DNA from 2 places in the Streptomyces sp. NPDC050263 genome. Region 2 is predicted to be linked to the other one. Evidence: riboswitches for the same ligand, from Rfam matches in the RefSeq annotation. Region 2 holds a riboswitch; the other holds the start of a gene.
What was found. A riboswitch is a leader RNA that binds a small molecule or an ion and turns the genes downstream of it on or off. The one in region 2 is predicted to bind glycine.
Positions count from the first base shown of each region.

Region 1: another riboswitch for glycine. It lies ahead of gcvP (aminomethyl-transferring glycine dehydrogenase); the one in region 2 lies ahead of gcvT (glycine cleavage system aminomethyltransferase GcvT).

Region 1 is NZ_JBFAKW010000149.1:8,004-15,452, reverse strand. It holds gene AB0J04_RS39760 (MerR family transcriptional regulator) at 1-378, shown strand, start outside; gene AB0J04_RS39755 (bifunctional nuclease family protein) at 463-936, shown strand; gene AB0J04_RS39750 (MerR family transcriptional regulator) at 1,181-1,864, shown strand; gene AB0J04_RS39745 (DNA polymerase IV) at 1,932-3,293, shown strand; gene AB0J04_RS39740 (nucleotidyltransferase domain-containing protein) at 3,409-3,870, shown strand; gene AB0J04_RS39735 (PRC-barrel domain-containing protein) at 3,876-4,247, opposite strand; glycine riboswitch at 4,361-4,456, shown strand; gene gcvP (aminomethyl-transferring glycine dehydrogenase) at 4,640-7,449, shown strand, end outside.
Region 2 is NZ_JBFAKW010000019.1:163-7,611, reverse strand. It holds gene AB0J04_RS11715 (ABC transporter substrate-binding protein) at 1-1,096, opposite strand, end outside; gene AB0J04_RS11710 (ABC transporter permease) at 1,269-2,276, opposite strand; gene AB0J04_RS11705 (enhanced serine sensitivity protein SseB C-terminal domain-containing protein) at 2,658-3,419, opposite strand; gene AB0J04_RS11700 (enhanced serine sensitivity protein SseB) at 3,586-4,392, opposite strand; gene AB0J04_RS11695 (AAA family ATPase) at 4,486-5,172, opposite strand; glycine riboswitch at 5,350-5,461, shown strand; gene gcvT (glycine cleavage system aminomethyltransferase GcvT) at 5,614-6,732, shown strand; gene gcvH (glycine cleavage system protein GcvH) at 6,851-7,228, shown strand; partial or broken gene AB0J04_RS11680 (serine hydroxymethyltransferase) at 7,240-7,449, shown strand, end outside.

The DNA.
Region 1 (7,449 bases), on a different contig from region 2:
GCGCCCACCGTCGCCCGGATCGGGCGGTCCGAGCTGCTGGCGGCCGCGGGGATCGGGGAGCCGGAGCTCGAGGAGTGGGAGTCCTACGGGCTCGTCGTGCCGTTGGAGGACGGCGTCTACGACGCCGAGGCCGCCACGGTGGCCGCGCTCGTCGCCGAGCTGGGGAGGTTCGGGATCGAGCCCCGTCATCTGCGGGTGATGAAGGCCGCGGCCGACCGTGAGGCCGGGCTCGTGGACCAGGTGGTCGCCCCTCTCAAGCGTCATCGCAATCCGCAGACCAGGGTGCTCGCGGAGGCCCGTACGAAGGAGCTGGCGGGGCTCACGGTGCGGCTGCACGCGGCGCTGGTGCAGACCGCGCTCGGGGTGCGGCTGCCCTGAGCGGGCGGTTTCGCCATGGGCGGATCGGTCACCCGTTCCCGGCCCGACTACCCAAACGTCCCGGGCACGGCCTAGGGTTGCTGTGTGAACGAGCTCGATGTCGTAGGTGTCCGGGTCGAGATGCCCTCCAACCAACCGATCGTGCTGCTGCGTGAAGTGGGAGGCGACCGTTACCTTCCCATCTGGATCGGACCGGGGGAGGCGACGGCGATCGCCTTCGCCCAGCAGGGCATGGCTCCCGCGCGACCGCTGACCCACGACCTGTTCAAGGACGTGCTGGAAGCCGTCGGCCAGGAGCTCACCGAGGTGCGCATCACGGATCTGCGGGAGGGCGTCTTCTACGCGGAGCTGGTCTTCGCCAGCGGGGTCGAGGTGAGCGCGCGTCCGTCCGACGCCATAGCGCTGGCGCTACGCACCGGAACGCCGATCTACGGCAGCGACACGGTGCTCGACGACGCGGGGATCGCCATTCCGGACGAGCAGGAGGACGAGGTGGAGAAGTTCCGCGAGTTCCTCGACCAGATCTCGCCCGAGGACTTCGGCACCAGCAACCAGTAGCCGGCACATACGAGACGTGTGGGTGTCCTGTACATGAATGCCGTCTCGTTTCCGGCAAATGCCAGCGGCGACTGTGAGCGTCCTACGGCTACTTCTCAGCGCATTCGGCTAGCCTTTCCCCGCGGTGGGGTGCGGGAAACCACTCCTAGGGTGATTATCACTCGGCGTGCCGAGTGTGGCGATCGTTGACGCACCCCTGGTGACTGCCTACCGTCGAGAAGGCAGGTCAAGGACGGAGGTCGGCGTGAGAAGCAGCGGCGACGGTACGGCTGGGGGTGCCCCCGGACTCGGTGTCGGGGGGAGCGGTCCGTACCCTCCCCCAAGCTCTCAGCTACGTTCGAGCAGGGGGTACCCCCAGCAGGGTGGCGCGGCCGACCAGGCTCCGCAGCGACCGGCGGCCGTGCCGAGCAGCGGAGGGGCGACGTCCATGGCGTCCGAGCAGATCGGCTATCGCGGTCCGACGGCCTGTGCGGCCGCGGGCATCACCTATCGGCAACTGGACTACTGGGCGCGCACCGGGCTGGTCGAGCCGAGCGTGCGGCCCGCGCACGGGTCCGGCACGCAGCGTCTGTACAGCTTCCGGGACGTCGTCGTCCTGAAGATCGTCAAGCGGTTCCTCGACACCGGGGTGTCGCTGCAGAACATCCGCACCGCCGTGCAGCATCTGCGGGAGCGCGGGTTCAGCGATCTGGAGCGCATGACGCTCATGAGCGACGGCGCGACGGTCTACGAGTGCACCTCGCCCGACGAGGTCCACGCGCTGCTCCAGGGCGGTCAGGGCGTCTTCGGGATCGCTGTGGGCGTGGTGTGGCGGGACGTCGAGAACGCGCTTTCCCAGTTGCACGGAGAGCGCGTCGACACCGGTGAGACGCTCGTCGGCCACAATCCTGCGGATGAGCTGGCGCGTCGGCGCAACCGGGCGGTCTGAGGCTCCGCACCGGGCTCGGGGCGGCGGTACGACGCCGTTGTCAGTGGTGTGGTGCAGCATCAGGCATGTGAGAAACGCGCCCACCATCCTGCATCTCGACATGGATGCCTTCTTCGCACAGGCGGAGCAGGCGTCCAAGCCGAGTCTGCGCGGAAAAGCCGTGGTCGTGGGCGGGCTGGGGCCCCGCGGAGTGGTCGCGACCGCTTCCTACGAGGCGCGTGTCTTCGGGGTCCACTCGGCGATGCCCATGGCCCAGGCGCGCCGACTGGCTCCGAACGCCGCCTATCTTGTTCCGCGCTTCGCGTTCTACCGGTCGATCAGCGAGCAGGTCATGGCGCTGCTGGGAGCGCTTTCGCCACTGGTGGAGCCACTGAGCCTGGACGAGGCCTTCGTGGACCTGGAGGCCGGGGATGCGGCCTGGGACAGTGAGTCGGCGCAGTTGGCCGGCGTCAGACTGCGCGGGGACATACGGGCCGTCACGGGCCTCACCGGCTCGGTGGGGCTGGCCTCCTGCAAGATGCTCGCGAAGATCGCCTCGGAGCAGGCGAAGCCCGACGGCCTGGTGCTCATCGAGCCGGGCACCGAGCGGGCGTTGCTCGGACCCATGTCGGCGCGGATCCTGCCGGGGGTCGGCCCGGCGACGGGGGACCATCTGAGGCGGGCCGGGATCACCACGGTCGACGAGATCGCGGAGGCCGGTGAGGACGAGTTGGTCCGGCTGCTGGGCAAGGCCCACGGGCGCGCTCTGTACGCGATGGCGCTGGCGCGTGACGACCGGCCCGTGGTGGCGGAGCGGGAGACCAAGTCCGTGTCGGTCGAGGACACCTACGACGTGGACATCCATGACCGGGTCCGGGTCGAGCTGGAGGTGCAGCGGCTCGCGGACCGGTGTGTGCGCAGGCTGCGAGGGGCCGGTCTGTCGGGGCGGACGATCGTGCTGAAGGTGCGGCGGTACGACTTCTCGACGCTCACCCGCTCCGAGACGCTGCGCGGGCCCACCGACGATCCGACGGTGATCCGGGAGGCGGCGGCCCGCTTGCTGGACTCGGTGGACACGACGGGCGGGGTACGGCTCCTCGGGGTGGGTGTGAGCGGTCTGGCGGACTTCACCCAGGAGGACCTGTTCGCGCAGGCCGCGGAGGAGCGGTCGGAGGGAGCCGAGGTGGAACTCGCGGACGAGCCCGTCCGTGCGGAGCCGGTGAGGGCCGAGCATCAGTGGCGTCCCGGACACGATGTGCGGCATGTCGAGCTCGGGCACGGATGGGTGCAGGGCAGCGGGCTCGGCCGGGTCACCGTGCGGTTCGAGACGCCGGAGTCGGGGCCGGGCCGGGTGCGGACGTTCCGTACCGACGACCCGGGACTGGAGCCGGCGGAACCGCTGCCGCTGGTGCCGCGAAGATCTGCGGTCGACTTCGGGAACTCTCGGTGAGGCCGATCGGTTACACAGAGTGAAGAGTTCGAAGTATCGGTATCGCGAAGTACGGGGTGGGTCGGAGCGGTGGCGGTGTCTGGAGAGGCGGCGCCGGTAGCTGAGGGGGAGCTGTATGAAACTGCACGGAGGTCGGTTCGCGGACCCGGCCGAGCTGTCGCCGGAGCGTGAGGCCGAGATGCGGCGGGTGGTGGATCGGGTCACCCGGTGGTCCGCGAACCGAAGCGACGTGGTCGGGCTGCTCCTCGTCGGGTCCTGCGCGCGTGGGGCCGCGCGTCCCGACTCGGACGTCGATCTCGTGCTGCTGTCGACGGCGGCGGACCGGTACGCCGGCGACGAGGCGTGGACGGGTGAGATGTCCCTGGGAGAGGTGCTCCGGGTCCAGGCGTGGGGGCCCGTCACCGAATGGCGGTACGCGACCGCCTCAGGACTGGAGGTCGAGGTGGGCGTCGGCTCTCCGCGCTGGGCGCGGACCGATCCCGTCGACGCCGGTACCCGAAGAGTCGTCACGGATGGCGCCCGGCCGCTGTACGACCCTGCCGGGATACTCGGGGCGCTGATGCGGGCCTGTGCCTGAGGGGCTCAGCTCTCGTCCGTGCCCGCGAGGCGGCCGAAGTCGTGATCGGGGAGCGGGGGAGCGGCGCCCACGTCGAGGCCGTAGTGGTGGTAGAGCTGGAGTTCCTGCTCCGGGGAGAGATGGCGGCCCACGCCGAAGTCGGGGGCGTCCTTGATCAGGGCCCGGTCGAAGGGGATGTGCAGGGTGCCCTCGACCAGCTCGCTGGGCTCCAGGGGGACGAAGGCGTCGCGGGAGAACAGGCCGGTTCGTATGGCCGCCCACTCCGGCACACCGGTCGCGTCGTCGAGGTAGACCTCGTCGACGGTGCCGATCTTGGTGCCGTTGCGGTCGAACGCCTTGCGGCCGATCAGATGGCGCGGATCGATGTCGGTCTGCACGGGCCCTCCATTTGGTCGCAACTCATCCGTAAGCACTACCAAAGAGCACATCGGGACGGGCGGCCACTCGAAGGGGGCGTCGTTGACCTCGCTGGTAGTCTGACAACGGCTGCTGACCCCGTGCGGGAGAGTCCTCCGGACATCATCGGAGGCGCCGAAGGAGCAACTCCTCCCCGGAATCTCTCAGGCTCACGTACCGCATGGACGAGGTCACTCTGGAAAGCAGGGCGGGTGCCGACGGCGTCGACGGCTTCCGCTCTCACCGACGGTGAAAGCCGGGCGCCCTCGGGCGGCCGGTGAAGCTCTCAGGTCAGATGACAGAGGGGGAGGTCGTCCGGGTACCCGCGCCGTGGTGACCCTCGAAGGTCGTGTCAGACCAGGAGGCCTCCGTAATGACCGCCCATCGCATTCCGCTCTCCGAGCTCGAACAGGGAATCCCCTTCGAGCAGCGTCACATCGGGCCCGACCATGAGGCGCGGGCCAAGATGCTCGCGCAGGTCGGGTACGGCTCGCTCGACGAGCTCACCGCCGCCGCGGTGCCGGCCGTGATCCAGAACGCCGACGCGCTGGACCTGCCGGGCGCGCGCACCGAGGCCGAGGTGCTGGCCGAGCTGCGTTCGCTGGCCGACCGCAACCAGGTCCTCGACTCGATGATCGGGCTCGGCTACTACGGAACGTTCACGCCGCCCGTCATCCTGCGCAATGTCATGGAGAACCCGGCCTGGTACACGGCGTACACCCCGTACCAGCCGGAGATTTCCCAGGGCCGGCTCGAGGCGCTGCTGAACTTCCAGACCATGGTCGCCGACCTGACCGGTCTGCCGACCTCGGGTGCGTCGCTGCTCGACGAGGGCACGGCCGCCGCCGAGGCGATGGCGCTGTCCCGGCGCATGGGGAAGAACAAGAAGGGCCTCTTCCTCATCGACGCGGACGTGCTGCCGCAGACCATCGCGGTGATCGAGACCCGTGCCGAGCCGACGGGCGTGGAGGTCGTCGTCGCCGACCTGAGCGAGGGTATTCCGGCGGCGATCGCAGAGCGCGAGATCAACGGCGTGCTCGTGCAGTACCCCGGCGCCTCCGGTGCCGTACGCGATCTCGGGGCGATCGTCGAGCAGGCGCACGGGCTGGGCGCGCTGGTCACCGTCGCCGCGGATCTGCTCGCGCTGACGCTGCTGAAGTCGCCCGGCGAGCTGGGGGTGGACATCGCGGTGGGCACCACGCAGCGGTTCGGCGTGCCGATGGGGTTCGGCGGGCCGCACGCCGGCTACATGGCGGTCCAAGAGAAGTTCGCGCGCAGCCTGCCCGGGCGGCTCGTGGGCGTGTCCGTGGACGCGGACGGGAACAAGGCCTACCGGCTGGCGCTGCAGACGCGTGAGCAGCACATCCGGCGGGAGAAGGCCACGAGCAACATCTGCACGGCGCAGGTGCTGCTGGCCGTGATGGCGGGGATGTACGCGGTCTACCACGGGCCCGACGGGCTGCGGGCGATCGCTCGGCGCACGCACCGGTACGCGTCGGTCCTGGCCGCCGGACTCGAGGCCGGCGGGGTCGAGGTCGTGCACGGGGCGTACTTCGACACGCTGACCGTGCGGGTGCCCGCGAAGGCCGCCGAGGTCGTCGCCGCCGCTCGGGAGCGCGGGGTGAACCTGTACCTCGTCGACGCCGACCAGGTGTCGATCTCGTGTGACGAGACCACCGCGCGGGCCCAGGTGACCGCGGTGTGGGCGGCCTTCGGGGTGGACGGCGACATCGAGGCGCTCGACGCGTCCACCGAGGAGGCGCTGCCCGCCGGGCTGCTGCGGTCCGAGGAGATCCTGGCGCACCCGGTCTTCCATCAGCACCGCTCCGAGACCGCGATGCTGCGCTACCTGCGCAGGCTCGCCGACCGGGACTACGCGCTCGACCGGGGCATGATCCCGCTGGGCTCCTGCACCATGAAGCTCAACGCGACCACCGAGATGGAGCCGGTCACCTGGCCCGAGTTCGGGCAGCTGCACCCCTTCGCGCCGGCCGAGCAGGCGGAGGGTTACCTCACGCTCATCCGTGAGCTGGAGGAGCGGCTCGCCGAGGTCACCGGGTACGACAGGGTGTCCCTGCAGCCGAACGCCGGGTCGCAGGGAGAGCTGGCCGGGCTGCTCGCCGTCCGCGGCTACCACCGGGGCAACGGGGACGAGCAGCGGACCGTGTGTCTGATCCCGTCCTCCGCGCACGGCACCAACGCGGCCAGTGCGGTGATGGCGGGGATGAAGGTCGTCGTCGTGAAGACCGCCGAGGACGGCGAGATCGACGTCGACGATCTGCGGGCGAAGATCGAGCGGCATCGGGACGAGCTGTCGGTGCTGATGATCACCTACCCGTCCACGCACGGGGTGTTCGAGGAGCATGTCGGTGAGATCTGCGCGCAGGTGCACGAGGCCGGCGGGCAGGTGTACGTCGACGGTGCCAACCTCAACGCGCTCGTCGGGCTCGCCAAGCCCGGGCACTTCGGCGGGGACGTCTCGCACCTGAACCTGCACAAGACGTTCTGCATCCCGCACGGCGGCGGCGGCCCCGGTGTCGGACCGGTGGCCGTCCGGTCGCACCTGGCGCCGTATCTGCCGAACCACCCGCTGCAGCCCGCCGCCGGGCCGGCGACCGGGGTGGGGCCGATCTCGGCGGCTCCCTGGGGTTCTGCGGGGATCCTGCCGATCTCCTGGGCCTATGTGCGGCTCATGGGCGGTGAGGGGCTCAAGCGGGCCACGCAGGTGGCCGTGCTGAGCGCCAACTACATCGCCAAGCGGCTCGAGCCGCACTACCCGGTGCTCTACAACGGGCCGGGCGGGCTGGTCGCGCACGAGTGCATCATCGACCTGCGGCCGCTGACGAAGGCGACCGGCGTGAGCGTCGACGACGTCGCCAAGCGGCTCATCGACTACGGGTTCCACGCGCCGACGATGTCGTTCCCGGTGGCCGGGACGCTGATGATCGAGCCGACCGAGTCCGAGGACCTCGTCGAGGTGGACCGGTTCTGCGAGGCGATGATCGCCATCCGCGCGGAGATCGAGAAGGTCGGGGAGGGTGCGTGGCCGGCCGAGGACAACCCGCTCCACCACGCCCCGCACACCGCGGCCGCGCTCGGCGGCGAGTGGGAGCACGCGTACACGCGTGAGGACGCCGTCTTCCCGGCCGGGGTGTCCGCGGTCGACAAGTACTGGCCGCCGGT
Region 2 (7,449 bases):
GCGACACGTGGTCGGCGCCGTAGATCACGGCCTTGCGGCACTCGATGTTGTCGAACGGCTTCACGCTCTGCGGGAAGACCGCGTAACGGACGTAGCCGGAGACCGGGTTGTCCAGGTTGGCCTTGTGCTCCTTCAGGGCGGTGGTGCGGCCCTGCGGCGACATGCCGGTCTGGTTCAGGTCGAGGTCCAGGTCACCGCTGAGCAGACGCTGGTCCAGCTGGTTGGCGTCCGAGAAGAACTGGATGGTGATCTCGTCCGGGTAGGCCTTGCGGATCGGGTCCGAGGCCTGCTTCCAGTTGGTGTTGCGGACCAGCTTGAGGTCCTTGCCCGGGCTGTACGAGGCGAACTTGTACGGGCCCGAGGAGAACGGCTTCAGGCCGTACTTGGACTTGGTGTCCATGTCCTGGCGGACCGGGGAGGCCGAGATCAGGCCCAGCATCTCCTCGAAGTCCGAGTTGGCCTGCGGGAGCTTGAAGACGATGGTCTTGTCGTTCGGCGTCTCGATGGCCTTCAGACCGAGCTTGTCGGCGGAGGTGTCCTTGTAGGGGCCCTTGTACGTGCCCGTGGGGTCGAGGACGTCCTTCAGGTACGTCGGACCGCCGGACAGCACGTCCTGCGCCCACACGCGCTCGATGCCGTACTTCACGTCCTTGGACGTGATCGGCTTGCCGTCCTCCCACGTGATGCCGTCACGCAGGGTGTACGTGTAGGTCTTGCCGTCGTCGGTGACCTTCGCGAGACCGGTGGCGAGGTCCGGGGTGAGCTCGGCGCCCGCCGCGCCCGGCTCGGTCTTGTTCGTGACGAGCTGACGGCTGTAGTAGCGGGCGAAGTTCCACATCATGCCGTAGTAGCCGCGCGTGGTGTCCCACGAGTCGGCGTCCTGTGCGGCACCGAACTTCAGCGTGCCGCCCTTCGTGGCGGCGGAAGCCTGGGCGACCTTGTTGTTCGCGGCGTCGAAGCCGGCGGCGCCGGTGGTCGAGCCCTTGTCGTCGTCGCTTCCGCCACCGCCGCACGCCGCCGTGGTCAGCAGCGCGGCGACCGCGGCGGCAGCGGCAAATGCCTGCTTCCGCCGCCCTGAGGTGCGTTGGGTAGTCACGATCTCGGATCCTCCGGATTAGATGAGAGACCCCGTGTGAAGGCCACGGGACGGTTGGGGTGCCGTGTTCGGCGGTTTCGCTGTTCAGCGGTACTGCGGTTTCGCTGTTCTGCGGTTCAAGCGGTTCAGCGGTTCGCGGTTCAGAGCAGTTCGCGGTTCGGCAGTTCGCTGTTCAGCGGGAGGCCTTCGGGTCCAGCGCGTCCCGGACGCCGTCGCCGAAGAGATTGAAGGCCAGCACGGTGATGAAGATCGCCACACCCGGGACCACCATGTACATGGGGTCCGACTCGTAGTAGTCGATCGCGCTCGAGAGCATCTGTCCCCACGAGGCGGTGGGCGGCTTGACGCCGACGCCCAGGAAGCTGAGCGCCGCCTCGGTGAGGATGTTGGTGGGGATCATCATCGTCGTGTACACGACGATCGGGGCGACCAGGTTGGGCAGCAGTTCCTTGAACAGGATGTACAGCCGACCGGCGCCCAGCGATCGGGCGGCCTCGACGTACTCGCGCTCACGCAGCGAGAGCGTCTGGCCGCGCACCACGCGTCCGATGTAGGGCCAGCCGAAGAATCCGATGACCAGGATCATCACGAAGACACGCACGCTCGAGCCGGTGAGGCCCAGCATGTCGCTCGGCATGACGGAGACCAGCGCGATGATGAACAGCAGCTGCGGGAAGGCGAGCAGGCCGTCCATGATCCGGCTGATCAGGGAGTCCACCCAGCCGCCGAAGAATCCGGCGAGAATGCCCAGCACCGTTCCGAGGACCACGGCGACCACGGCCGACAGGAAGCCGACCAGCAGGGAGATCCGGGCGCCGTAGAGGATGCGCGCGAAGATGTCCCGGCCGTTGATCGGCTCGACGCCGAGCAGGTGCTCGCCGCTGAGGCCGCCCAGGGAGCCCGTGGGGGTGCCGAAGAGCGGGTCGATGAGGTTCTCGTGGTACTCGTTCGGGTCCTGCCCGAGGATCCCCGTGATGACCGGCGCGAACAGCGCGATCACGACGAGGAAGAGCACCACGATGCCGCCCGTGAGGGCGAGTTTGTCCCGCTTGAGGCGTTCCCAGGCGATCCGGCCCAGGGAACGGCCCTGAACGGCCTTGGCGCCGCTGGTGGCGACCGCCGCTTCCTCGGCCGCGCTCGGAGCCGCTTCCGCGGTCGGCTCGTGCAATGGTGCCGTCATCTGGCAGGGACCCCTCTCAACCGGCGGTAGCCGGCCCGCACTTGCCGCTGTAGCGGCGTGATCAGTCCGTAATACGCAGGGGATAAGTCCCCTGGAGCGGGAGTCTTCAACGCTTTGGCGATCTGTTGCCAGACTTGGCAGTGAAAGGATGCGTAAACGTGATGCGGGTAGATGGGTTCCGTTATCCGGACGGCGGGTAACGCCCCTCGGACGCTGACTTATTTGGGCAGATCGGACAAGAACGGGATCAATCGCCGCTATCTACGCGCGAAGACGTCCGAGTCCTCCCTCGCGGCGGACCCACAACAGGATCACAACAAACACACAACAGAACGGCGGCAGGACTCTCGGCGGACTCTCGGCAGGAACGGTGGCGGAAAATCAGTAGCGTCCTGAAGGCGGATAGCCGTATCCGCCCGCGGGCGCCGGGGCCGACGCGGGAGCGGGAGCGTGGGCCTCACGGTCGTAGAACGGCCGGGCGTTGGCGCGCATCCACATCACGACGGGGTCGTACTCGTCGGTCATGGCGACCGTCGACACCGGCAGTCCGTCCGGCACCGCGCCGATGGACTGCTGCATCATGGCCCGGACGGCGTCCACGGCCGACGGCGAGGAGTCGTACACGTCCAGCCCGACGGCCAGATAGGGCGCGCCCAGCGCCGGCTGCACCCACGCCCGGCGCAGCGCGCGGACCGCCGGGGTCCGGTGGGCGTTCTGCGCGAGCAGGGCGTAGAACTGCGGGATCTCGATGGCGGGCTCGGACAGCCGCAGCGGGCCGGCGGGCTGGCGCTCCAGCCCGGTGGCGATACGGCGCAGATCCAGCCACGGGATGCCGACGCCGCCGCCGGGGCCGTGCGGGTTCAGCCAGAGACCGTAGTGGTCGGGATAGAGCGTGCGGGCCACGTCGATTCCGTCGACCACCTCGTACGACCGGTTCCAGCCACTGGCGCTGAGCTCCTGGGCGGAGGTCACGCAGGGGGCGTAACCGTGGCCGTCCACCTCCATGTTCCCGTACTGGGCGTCCGGGGAGCCGGCCTGGCCGTGCCACAACAGCATCCAGACCTGGCCGGAGGACGGGGTCGCGAGCGCGCGCAGGAGGGCCTCGTAGGCGTCGTAGCGCCCGGGCGTGACCTGGCGCAGCATGTGCTCGACCGAGCCGGTCGCGGCAGTGCCAGCGCTCACTTTTTATCGCCCCTTCGAGAAAATGCCCCGCGTTGGGGTCCAGCTTAAGCGCCCAAGAGCTCAGGGCCTGTGGTGCGTTGGCGGGTGCGGGTCGCGGGTGGTCGATCGCGCCCCTGTGCGGGCCTGTCTAGCGTTGGTAGAAGGGGCGGACCCGTTCCCTCATCCAGTCGGCCACCGGGTCCTGGGCCACGTCCAGCAGGACGAGGTTGACCGGCCAGGGGGCCGCGGTCTCGGTGAGCGCCCTGCTCAGCGCCTCCAGGGGCAGGGCGCGCAGGTCGACCTCCCACTGGGACTCCTCGGGGGACCCGGCGAGTTCGACGCCGACGAACATCACCGGTTCCGCCGTCTCGACGGCGGCCAGGCAGCGGCGGGCCGTGCGGATCGCGCCCGTGGCCTCGAACTCCGCGGAGGCCGCGGCCAGGAAGTCGATCGGGTCGTCCTGCCAGTCGGGCTCGTAGAGGCGGACCCGGCCGCCGCTGGTGGGACCGTCCAGCGGGGTGCGGCCCGCCCGGCACAGCTCGGCCACGGCCGGCGGCGGCAGCGGGATGCCGACCAGGCCCTCGGGGTTGACCATGATGCCCACCTGCGGGGGCAGTCCCCGGGCGAACTCCACGGCCGGCGCGATCGTGAACGACATGTGCGAGCCGACGACCTGGCGGAACTGCTCCTCGGAGCTGAAGACCGGCACGTACACCTGGCCGTCCAGCTCCAGTGTGGGCAGGTCGAGGGGGCCGCTGCCGGGGCCGCCGCCACCGGGGAGCGGCACCCAGACGAAGCTGCGCCCGAGCACCTCCACGACCCGGGAGCCGGCTCCGGGCACGCCGAGGGAGGCGGAGAGCACCTCCTCCAGCTCGTTGCCGGGCCATCCGCCGTGCGGATGGGGGTGTGCCTGCGCCGGAAAGTCCGTCGGGAAGTCCGCCGGGGGGAAATCCATCTGCCTACCGCCTGCTGAGAACCGCTCACTGTGCTGTGGCTGAAAGGCTAGAGCCTGTGCGGCGCATCACGCCACAGACGGCCGCCGGACGCCTCAGCCCGTGAAGGCGATGCGCCTGAGTACGTTCGCGGCGGGGCGGTCCAGGAGGACCGCCGAGGCGCAGCCTTCGGGGAGGCTGCCCTTCTCCACCGAACGCAGGAGTCGGGCGGCGGCGCGGCGGTGGCGCAGGAACGCGTACCGCGAGACGCCCCGGCCGCGCTCGCGCTGGCCCTCCAGGGCCTGGTCCGCGCCGACGTCCAGCAGAATCAGATGGAGGGTGCCCCCACGGCGGCGGGCCTCGCGGGCCAGCCAGTCGCGGACCCAGGCCTGCGTACCGCAGTCGTGCACGACGACGCCCTGGCCGCCGCGCAGGGCTCGACGCAGGCCGGCGTAGTGGGCGAGGCGGACGAGCGGGCGGTAGAGGGCGTAGGGCAGGAAGCGGGGCGCGCGGGCGTCCCACCGGTCGCGGGTGTCCTGGGAGTCGATGCGGGCGCCTTTGACCGCCCGCTTCATGAGCGTGGACTTGCCGCTGCCGGGCAGCCCGGTGACCACGACCAGGTCACGGGGGCCGAAGAGCAGACCGTGCGGGCTGCGGCCGGCCCGCTCGCGCAGGTCGCGGACGACGGGCGCGGGCTGCGAGCCGCACGCCTCCCGGGCCCGGGTGCCGGGCTGCGCGGGCAGCGCGAGCCCCGAAGCGGTCGCGAATGCCGTGGTCCTCGCCGTTGTCGTCGTCCTGTTCACCGTGATCGTCCTCCCCTGGGGTCAGGTAGTCCTCATCCCCATCGAGCGTAAAGAGAAGGTAATGCGTGGTGTCTCGCGTTTTCGTGCGCGTACCGACACAAGCCGGTTACAGATGCGGCCTGCCGCGACCGGGGCGGGCCGTGCGATGATGGCCGCGCCAACTGCATACCGGCCGTTTGAATCCGCGCGGGAGAGTCCCCAGCAGCAGGTCCGCCTGTCGTTGCGCTGGGGCGCCGAAGGAGCAAGTCCCTCCCTTGAATCTCTCAGGCCCCGTTACCGCGCGGGCGAGGCACATCTGAAAAGCGGGCCGCCGTTTCCGGTGGCCCCACCCAAGGTGCAAGTCAGGACCACCGTTTCGCGGGGTCGTGACGAACCTCTCAGGTTCCGATGACAGATGGGGAGGAACGACCTCGCCGTCATGCCTTGGGAGACAACCGTCCGATGAGCAGCTCCGCACCCCGTCACACCGCGCTCGACGCCCTGCATCGCTCGCTCGGCGCGACGATGACCGACTTCGCAGGCTGGGACATGCCCCTGCGCTACGGCTCCGAACGCGACGAGCACCAGGCCGTCCGCACCCGGGCCGGCCTCTTCGACCTCTCGCACATGGGCGAGATCACGGTGACCGGGCCGGAGGCGGTCGAGTTCCTGAACTACGCCCTCGTCGGCAACCTTGCGGCCGTGGGGGTGGGCCGGGCCCGCTACACCATGATCTGCGTCCAGAACGGCGGCATCCTCGACGACCTCATCGTGTACCGGCTGGCCGATGCCGAGTACATGATCGTCTCCAACGCTTCCAACGCCCAGAACGTGCTCAACGAACTGAGCAACCTCGCGGAGGAGTTCGAGGTCGAGGTCCGCGACGACCGTGACGCCTACGCGCTGATCGCCGTGCAGGGGCCCGAGTCCCCCGGCATCCTCAAGGCGGTCACCGACGCGGACCTCGACGGTCTGAAGTACTACGCGGGCCTGCCCGGCACGGTCGCCGGGGTCCCGGCCCTCATCGCCCGCACCGGGTACACCGGTGAGGACGGCTTCGAGCTGTTCGTGAAGCCGGACCACGCGGTCGAGCTCTGGCAGGCTCTGACCAAGGCGGGCGAGGGCGTCGGCCTGGTCCCCTGCGGTCTGTCGTGCCGCGACACGCTGCGCCTGGAGGCGGGCATGCCGCTGTACGGGCACGAGCTGAGCACCTCCCGCACCCCCTTCGACGCCGGTCTCGGCCGGGTGGTGAAGTTCGAGAAGGAGGGTGACTTCGTGGGGCGCGCCGCGCTCGAGGAGGCCGCCTCCCGTGCCGAGCAGAACCCTCCGCGGGTCCTCGTCGGCCTGATCGCCGAGGGCCGCCGCGTCCCGCGCGCCGGGTACGCCGTGGTCGCCGACGGCCGGGTGATCGGCGAGGTCACCTCCGGCGCCCCCTCCCCCACGCTGGGCAAGCCGATCGCGATGGCCTACGTCGACGCCGCCCACGCGGCGCCGGGCACCGCCGGGGTCGGCGTGGACATCCGGGGCAGCCACGAGCCGTACGAGGTCGTGGCGCTGCCGTTCTACAAGCGCCGGAAATAGACACTGGGCGCGGTGCCCGGTCCCTGTGCGTGACGCTGCGCACATTCCCGCTGGTCACGCACGCCTTCAGCAGTCCCCCATTCATCAGCACTCCCTCGCGTACAGGAGAATTCAGGCCATGAGCAACCCCCAGCAGCTGCGCTACAGCAAGGAGCACGAGTGGCTGTCGGGCGCCGAGGACGGCGTCTCGACGGTCGGCATCACGGAGCACGCGGCCAACGCGCTCGGCGACGTGGTGTTCGTCCAGCTCCCGGAGGTCGGTGACACGGTGACCGCGGGCGAGACCTGCGGCGAGCTGGAGTCGACCAAGTCGGTCAGCGAGCTGTACGCGCCGGTGACCGGTGAGATCACCGAGATCAACCAGGACGTCGTCGACGACCCGGCGCTGGTGAACTCCGCCCCCTTCGAGGGCGGATGGCTGTTCAAGGTACGCGTCACGGGCGAGCCGGACGACCTGCTGACCGCCGACGAGTACATCTCCTACACCGCCGGCTGAGGACCACCCCGATGACTGTTCTGAACACGCCCCTGCACGAGCTCGACCCGGAGATCGCCGCCGCGGTCGACGCCGAGCTGAACCGCCAGCAGTCCACCCTCGAGATGATCGCCTCGGAGAACTTCGCTCCGCTCGCGGTGATGGAGGCGCAGGGCTCGGTCCTGACCAACAAGTACGCCGAGGGCTACCCGGGCCGCCGCTACTACGGCGGCTGCGAGCAC